DNA from 2 places in the Tindallia texcoconensis genome. Region 2 is predicted to be linked to the other one. Evidence: predicted binding sites of a transcription regulator. Region 2 holds the regulator's gene; the other holds the start of a gene.
The links. Region 2 encodes HrcA, which represses chaperone genes, less so after heat shock. Its sites were predicted from a motif close to TTAGCACTCNNNNNNNNNGAGTGCTAA; they were not measured.
Positions count from the first base shown of each region.

Region 1: a site for HrcA is predicted at 2,674-2,700, ahead of ACZ47N_RS04390 (co-chaperone GroES). Genes of this name have one in related genera too.

Region 1 covers NZ_AP042431.1:930,851-935,285, forward strand. The annotation lists gene groL (chaperonin GroEL) at 643-2,289, opposite strand; gene ACZ47N_RS04390 (co-chaperone GroES) at 2,337-2,621, opposite strand; gene ACZ47N_RS04395 (DUF554 domain-containing protein) at 3,065-3,769, opposite strand; gene ACZ47N_RS04400 (hypothetical protein) at 3,788-4,435, opposite strand, start outside.
Region 2 covers NZ_AP042431.1:522,631-527,065, forward strand. The annotation lists gene dnaK (molecular chaperone DnaK) at 1-1,154, opposite strand, end outside; gene grpE (nucleotide exchange factor GrpE) at 1,202-1,798, opposite strand; gene hrcA (heat-inducible transcriptional repressor HrcA) at 1,880-2,911, opposite strand; gene hemW (radical SAM family heme chaperone HemW) at 3,041-4,183, opposite strand; gene lepA (translation elongation factor 4) at 4,201-4,435, opposite strand, start outside.

The sequences.
Region 1 (4,435 bases), 410 kb from region 2:
TACTTAAACTACTTAAACTACTTAAACTACTTAAACTACTTAAACTACTTAAACTACTTAAACTACTTAAACTACTTAAACTACTTAAACTACTTAAACTACTTAAACTACTTAAACTACTTAAACTACTTAAACTACTTAAACTACTTAAACTACTTAAACTACTTAAACTACTTAAACTACTTAAACTACTTAAACTACTTAAACTACTTAAACTACTTAAACTACTTAAACTACTTAAACTACTTAAACTACTTAAACTACTTAAACTACTTAAACTACTTAAACTACTTAAACTACTTAAACTACTTAAACTACTATCTTTAAGGTGCTACTTGCTACTTGCTACTTGCTACTTGCTACTTGCTACTTGCTACTTGCTACTTGCTACTTGCTACTTGCTACTTGCTACTTGCTACTTGCTACTTGCTACTTGCTACTTGCTACTTGCTACTTGCTACTACTAAACTCAATTCCCCACATATTCTAACCGTCTGTCAGAGGATTCAAGGAAGGAGTCTATCTTCCTGTAATGTTATTATAGCAAAAGTGTGAATATTTTGCAAGCTTAATATTGATTTTTTTTAAAAGTTTTTTTAAAAAAGGGATCATCGCAAGATGATCCCTTTAGGCTTTTAAACCTTACATCATGGGCATGCCGCCGCCCATGCCACCCATGCCGCCGCCCATACCAGCGCCAGCTGCTGACTCATCTTCTTTGATATCTACCACAGCACTTTCTGTCGTAAGAATCATTGCAGAAATTGAGCCTGCATTTTGAAGAGCACTTCTAGTTACTTTTTTAGGATCTACAATCCCAGCTTTAATCATATCAACGTATTTTTCGTTCAGGGCATCAAACCCAAAGTTCTTATCGGAGTTCATCACTTTTTCAACAATAACAGATCCTTCTAGTCCAGCATTTTCAGCAATTTGTCGCAATGGCTCTTGTAATGCTCGCTTCACAATGGCTGCACCAGTTTTTTCGTCGCCTTCGAGACTATCTACTACTTCTGATAATGAAGGAATAACATTCACTAAAGCTGTTCCTCCACCTGCAACAATGCCTTCTTCAACAGCTGCACGAGTTGCGTTTAAAGCATCCTCAATTCGAAGCTTTCTTTCTTTAAGCTCTGTTTCAGTTGCTGCACCAACTTGAATAACAGCCACACCACCAGATAATTTCGCTAATCGCTCTTGTAATTTTTCTTTATCAAAATCGGAAGTGGTATCTTCCATTTGTGTTTTGATTTGTGCAATGCGCTCTTGAACTTTTTCTTGATCTCCAGCACCTTCTACGATTGTAGTGTTTTCTTTATCTACCTTAACCGTTCGAGCCGTTCCTAACATGCTGATTTCAGCATTTTTTAGCTCGTAACCTAGTTCTTCTGAAATAACTTGTCCGCCAGTTAAAGCTGCAATATCTTCCAACATGGCTTTTCTTCGATCACCAAAACCTGGTGCTTTAACAGCTACGCATTCGAAAGTACCTCTCAGCTTGTTTACAACTAAAGTAGCCAAGGCTTCTCCTTCAAGATCTTCTGCAATGATCACTAATTTTCGTCCTTGCTGAACTACTTGTTCCAGCAAAGGCAGCAATTCTTGAGCATTGGAAATTTTCTTGTCTGTAATCAGAATATATGGGTTGCTATACACGGCTTCCATCTTCTCTGAATCCGTTACCATATATGGAGAAAGATATCCACGATCAAACTGCATACCTTCCATCATATCTAAAGTCGTTCCCATAGATTTAGATTCTTCTACAGTAATAACGCCATCTTTGCCTACTTTATCCATAGCATCGGCAATTAAAGATCCAATTTCTTCATCTGCTGCAGAAATAGAACCAACTTGAGCAATCGCTTCTTTGCTTTCTATTGGCAGCGCAATGTTCTGAAGCTCTTCCACTGCTTTTTCAACAGCCTTATAGATCCCCTTCTTTAAAATCATTGGGTTAGCTCCAGCCGCTACGTTTTTCAAGCCTTCTCGAACAATTGCTTGAGCTAATAAAGTTGCTGTAGTCGTTCCATCACCAGCTACGTCATTGGTTTTAGTCGCTACTTCTTTAACGAGTTGCGCGCCCATGTTTTCAAACGGATCTTCCAGTTCAATTTCACGAGCAATGGTTACTCCATCGTTGGTAATCAAAGGAGAACCGAACTTTTTATCAATCACTACATTTCTACCTTTTGGCCCTAATGTAATTTTTATGGTATCAGCCAGTTGGTTTACACCGCTTTCCAAGGCTTTTCTTGCATTTTCACTGAATCTAATATCTTTTGCCATGTTAAAATACCCTCCTTGTTGATTGTTTTCTCTTTACAGCGTTGCTCTTATTCTACAATAGCCAGTACTTCACTTTGACGCAAAATGGTTACTTCTTCTCCATCTAGCTTCACTTCCGTACCGGAGTATTTGGAAAAAATTACTTTATCGCCTTTGGTTAACTCCATGTTCACTTCTTTTCCATCGACCATTCCACCTGGTCCTACGGCTAAAACTTCAGCCATTTGTGGTTGCTCTTTTGCGCTTCCTGGCAACACAATACCACTCTTTGTTTTTTCTTCTGCTTCTAATTTTCTAATGACTACTCGATCTCCTAGTGGTTTAATTTCCATTTCTTTCACTTCCTCCTTTTCCTATCTTAATAAAATTATTTCCGTTTTATTGTTAGCACTCACCTTAGCTGAGTGCTAACATACTACTATCATATAGAAAAGCGAATCATGATGCAAGGTTATTTATCGACAAATACATATAATTATATGCCATTTATCCAAAATAAGACATTCAAGCTTCTATATACTTCTGATTTCATTGTTTTTCATTGAAAATGAATTTTCGGCACCGTGATCTATGGATTCCTTGTGATTCCTAAGATAAAAAAGACGCTTCGCGTCTTGTTAGTTGGAAAGTTGGTTAGTTGGAAAGGAAAAGCAAAGTCAAAGTCACAAAATAATCCACAAGTTAAATGCGCATGCTATTTCCTTAGACAGAACAAAAAAATAAAACCGCATGCGGTTTTATTTAAACTCAGAAATATAAAGAAATAGTCCATATCCTAAAAAAGCATGGCCACCTGTCGAATCAATCCCTCTACAATAGGATACATCATGGGGATAAATACGGCTGGAAGCAAGTTCCCCACTGGAACCTTCTTAATCTCCAAAATATTGAAGGATATTCCAACAATAAGCAAGCCTCCAATTGCAGATATTTCCAACACAACAGCCTCTGTCAATAGGACGGCTAAATGCCCCGCAACCAAAGTAATCGTCCCTTGGTATACAAATACACTGAAGGCAGACAGCAATACGCCTATCCCTAAGGTAGATGCAAAAATAACCGATGAAACACCATCCAACAAAGATTTGGCATAAAGGGTTTCATGATTGCCTGCAAGACCACTCTCCAAAGCTCCTACAATAGCCATCGCTCCTACACAGTAAATAAGACTTGTCGTAACAAACCCCTTGGCCACCAGACCTTCACCCTGGCCCATTTTTCCTTCAATGGACTTGCCCAAGGAATTCAACTTGCCTTCTATGTCCATAGCTTCCCCAATAATCCCTCCCAATACAATGGAAAAAATCATCAGCAGGACGTTTTCCGTTTTTAAAGCGCCGGATAAGCCTATAACAAAAACAGCCAGTCCTAATCCTTGCATCACGGTTGTTTTAAATCGCTCTGAAATGCCTTTTTTAAGCAAAAGCCCCATGGAACCACCAAAAATGATGGCTAAACTGTTTACGACTGTCCCTAGCATTTCTGACCGTCTCCTCTCCTATAGTATAGGCTCGTAAATATGAAATCCTTCGTGAACAAGATTCCCGGACATCACATCGAAATAAACCATGGTAGGCTGACCGCCCTTCTTAACTCGAAAGCCATGGGCCAGCTTGGGCTTGAATCGTGTATCAAAAGATCTTACAACACTTAACCCGTTATAAGTCATAATCCCCAACTCTTCTCGCCACCGACGTCGAACCTCTTGTCTTGATAACACTATGGGTGTATTAGGAACTTCCGTCTTGCAATAGCCATTCTGAAATTGAAGCAATCGCCCATCCACAGCAGAAATTTGAATTTGGAAAGCATCGCTGACAATCTCAATGTTGGAACGGATCGGCGCAAAGAGAAAAGCAAAAAAAGGTTCTTCTGTTGTGCCATTCACTGGTTGAAAATACACTTCCCTTTTCATTTCGCCTTCTATTTTTACATGCTGCAACGCCCTATCCAATGCTTCTTCCATTGTTAGGGACACCTCTCCTGGATTGGATTGAAGTGTCTGATATTCTCTGATGCGTCCATTTACCGCATCCATCTGAACACGACTTTCCTGTTTTTCTCCAAAATACAGCCTAAAAGGATATGTGTGTACACCATTTCGAATCCTTACGGTTTCCTGGTCAGCTTGGATTTTTTCCAGATT
Region 2 (4,435 bases):
TCAATTAACTGAGTAAAGACGCCACCTAAGGTTTCTATTCCTAGGGATAACGGAGTCACGTCAAGTAGTAATACGTCTTTGACTTCACCTGTCAGCACACCACCTTGGATCGCAGCTCCCAAAGCCACAACTTCATCTGGATTCACGCCTTTGTGGGGATCTTTTCCTGTAATTCGTTTGACAGCATCTTGAACAGCAGGGGTTCTTGTAGATCCTCCAACTAAAATAACTCGATCCAGTTCTTCTGCTTTTAACCCAGCATCTGATAAGGCTTTTTTCATTGGATCAATGGTTTTATCCACCAAGTGTGAAGTCAGTTCATCAAATTTAGATCTAGTAACATCTAAATTCAAGTGTTTTGGTCCTTCATTAGTCGCCGTAATAAAGGGTAAGTTAATATTGGTTGTCATGGTACTAGACAACTCTTTTTTTGCTTTTTCTGCTGCTTCTTTCAAACGTTGTAATGCCATTTTGTCTTTTGACAGATCAATGCCTTCCTGCTTTTTAAACTCACTGGCGATATGATCAATCAAAACCTGATCAAAATCGTCCCCTCCAAGATTATTGTTTCCGCTAGTAGCCAGCACTTCAAATACGCCGTCTCCTAACTCTAAGATTGAAACGTCGAAAGTTCCTCCGCCCAGGTCATAAACCAGAATTTTTTGCTGTTCATCCACTTTATCCAACCCATAAGCAAGTGAAGCTGCTGTTGGTTCGTTGATAATTCTCAATACGTTCATTCCAGCAATTTTCCCTGCATCTTTTGTTGCTTGACGTTGGCTATCTGAGAAATAAGCTGGTACTGTTACCACAACATCGCTTACGGTTTCACCCAGATACGCTTCCGCATCTGCTTTCAATTTTTGAAGGATCATTGCTGAAATATCCTGTGGTGCATATGCTTTGTCATCAATCTTTTCACTATGATCCGTTCCCATATGTCTTTTAATGGATTGGATGGTTTTTTCTGAATTTGTCACAGCTTGGCGTTTGGCTGGTTCTCCAACAATTCTTTCTCCTTCTTTTCCAAAAGCCACCACGGATGGTGTGGTGCGATTCCCTTCGGAATTCGGAATAACAACTGGCTCTCCACCTTCTAACACGGCTACACATGAATTTGTTGTTCCTAAGTCAATCCCTATTACTTTACTCATTTTTTTATTCCTCCTTGATGGTTCAATATAATACTCAAATTTAATTTTTATTTATACACTTTAACCATGGCAGGCCGTAAAACCCGTTCATCAATGGTGTATCCTCTTTGCAGTTCTTGTGCCACTGTTTCCTTAACCTCATCTTCATCACAAGGTTCTGTCATGACTGCATGATGTTTATTCATATCGAAAGCCACACCTTTTGTTTCTATGGGTTGGATGCCATGTTTTTTAAAAACCTCTAAGGTTTGCTGGTAGATCAGCTCTACCCCTTTGTAGATTCCTGCATTCTTGTCCTCTGTGGCTTCAAGCGCCCGTTCCAAGTTATCTAATACAGGCAAAAGGTCTTTCGCCAGGTTTTCACATCCATAGATATAAAGATCTGCTTTTTCTTTTTCCACTCGTCTTTTATAATTCGTAAATTCAGCCTGAAGACGAAGAAGCCTATCGTCCCCTTCTTGTTTCTCCTCTTCTTGCTTTAATGTTTCTTCCTCGACTGTTTCTTCCTCAACTGTTTCTTCCTCGACTTCTGTTGCTTCTTTTTCTGTTTCCAGTGTTTTATGCGTTTGTTCTTGTTTTTGTTGTTCTTGTTCTTCTTGTTCTTCTTGTTCTTCTTGCTTTAGTTCTTCCTTGTATTCTTTCATCAATTATAAGCACCTGCCTTTAATTATCATCTGTGTACATAAGGAGAGTGCAAAGTCATTGCTTCGCACTTGATCATGTCATTAATATGATTGGTCCTTTAAGATCTGTGTCATCATTTTACTTACCTGTGCTAATACCGACATAACACGATCGTAATCCATACGAGTCGGACCAATAATGCTTAACTGCCCTATGGTTTCTTGATCTAAGTGATACGTAGTTGTAACAATACTGCATTCTTTTGCTTCTTGAATCGTGTTTTCATTCCCAATTGATACATTCAATCGACTTGAATCTTGACGTGAAATCAACTGGCCAATGGTCTTTCTTTCTTCTAAAAGATTTAAAAATGACCTCGCCTTTGTCAAATCATTGAACTCTGGAAAGTTAAAAATGTTGGTTGTACCACTTAAATACAAACTAACATCACTGACTTGCTCCAGGGTTTTAAACATCTCAGGTAACAATGCATATACTGTATTGTGGAACTGGGCCAACTCTTTTTTCAAGTCATCTGCCATTCGTATTTCAATTTCTTCTAAGGTTGAGCCTGCGAATTCCTGATTTAAGAAATTGGAGATTTTTTCTAACTCTTCCTGCTTCATATCTGGCGGAATTTTAAATATAGGATTCTGTATAAGCCCTGTGTTTGTAATGAAAATGGCTAACATCGTGTCCTCACTCAATCGTGCCAATTGAATCTGTTTAATACGACTCTTCTTTACTTGAGGCGCTAAAACAATGGATGTGTATTGAGTGAAGTCAGACAATACCCTAGACGTATACTCTAATAATTGTTCTAATTCGCCATATTTTTTAAGTATATCGCTTCGTATCTGTATCCTGTTTTTCTTGGCTGTTCTCTTAATCTCCATCAGCTTATCGACATAAAGTCTGTATCCTTTATCCGATGGAATCCGTCCAGCAGATGTATGTGGTTGCTGTATAAAGCCCATTTCTTCTAAATCAGACATTTCATTTCTAATCGTCGCAGGACTTACCCCTAAATCGTATTTTTTAGAAAGACTTCTAGATCCTACAGGCTCTGCAGATTCAATGTAATCCCTGATAATAGCTTCTAAGATTCTTAGTTTTCGATGGTTTAAAGCCATTTACATCACCTTTGCATCCCCTTCGTTGTTAGCACTCTCGAGTGTCGAGTGCTAATTCTTGATATAAAAATACCATTTTGCTTGACTTTTGTCAACCCTACTTCTGGATTTTTCTCCTATGGCTGCTGGTTACATAAAAGCAACCAGTACTTGGTCTGCTAAATCAAAGCCTCTTTCGGTTAGTTTTATCCGTTCTCCATCTAGACACAATAAATCTTTCTGCCTCAACTCTTGTATCTCATTTCCAAACAAAAGGAGGCATGATTGTTTATGTTTCTTATAAAAGGCCTTTAAGGATATTCCATCCCTCAATCTTAGGCCTAAAAACAATGTTTCTCTTATCGACTCCATCTGGCTGATGGGCTCTCTCATCAGAACTGGATAACACCCTTGCTTTAACATGGATTTGTAATCCTTTATGTTTTCTACGTTGCCATACCTCTCTCCATTAAAGTATCCATGTGCCGCTATACCCAAGGCCAGGTATTCTTCATTTTTCCAGTAGGTGAGATTATGCAAACATTCATAACTAGGTTTGGCATAGTTTGATATTTCGTAGTGTAGATACCCGCTTTTTTGAAGAGTTTCAATGGTTTTTCGATACATACGCCACTCCAGTTCTTCCTCTAAAGGGTTTTCTAGTCCCGCCTTCATTTTTTTATAAAGGGTGGTTCCTTCTTCATAGGTCAAACCGTAGCATGACAAATGCGGTAAATTCATGGCGGTAACATACTCAATGGTCTCCACCCAGTCTTGCATCTGTTGACCTGGTACGCCAAAAATAATATCCGCATTTATATTCGAAAACCCTTCTCTCCTAGCCTGTATCACCTGTTGATAAAAATCCTCTGCACGATGATGCCTTCCAAGAGTTTTTAATAATGGGGTCTGCCTTGCCTGCAATCCAAAGCTAATCCGATTAATGCCACTTTGCCTGTAACCATGAAGTCTTCGTTGATCCATATGTCCTGGGTTGGCTTCTACCGAAACTTCTGCGTCTGGCATCACATTAAATGTAGATTTAAGCGCTTTCATTAGCTTTATCATCTCTTCACTGGAAATTAAAGATGGAGTCCCTCCACCCAAAAAAATGGTTTTAATGCATCGGTTTTCCAAGAGTTTTTGATATAACTCCATCTCTAACTCCAAGTATCCAAGGTATTGGCTTATTTCAGATTCACTACCAACACAGGACACAAAATCACAATAATGGCATTTAGAAGCACAATACGGGATATGAATATAAATACTTATAGGTGCACAGGTTTTCATCAATCAACCTCCAAAAATCAGGAATCAAGTTTTAATACGGACATAAATGCTTTTTGAGGGACTTCTACACTGCCGACTTGACGCATACGCTTTTTCCCCTCTTTTTGCTTTTCTAAAAGTTTGCGCTTACGGCTAATGTCTCCACCATAACATTTGGCCGTCACATCCTTACGCAGGGCTCTGATGGTTTCTCTCGATATGATTTTTTGTCCTATGGCTGCTTGCAGTGGTATGGCAAATTGATGCCTTGGA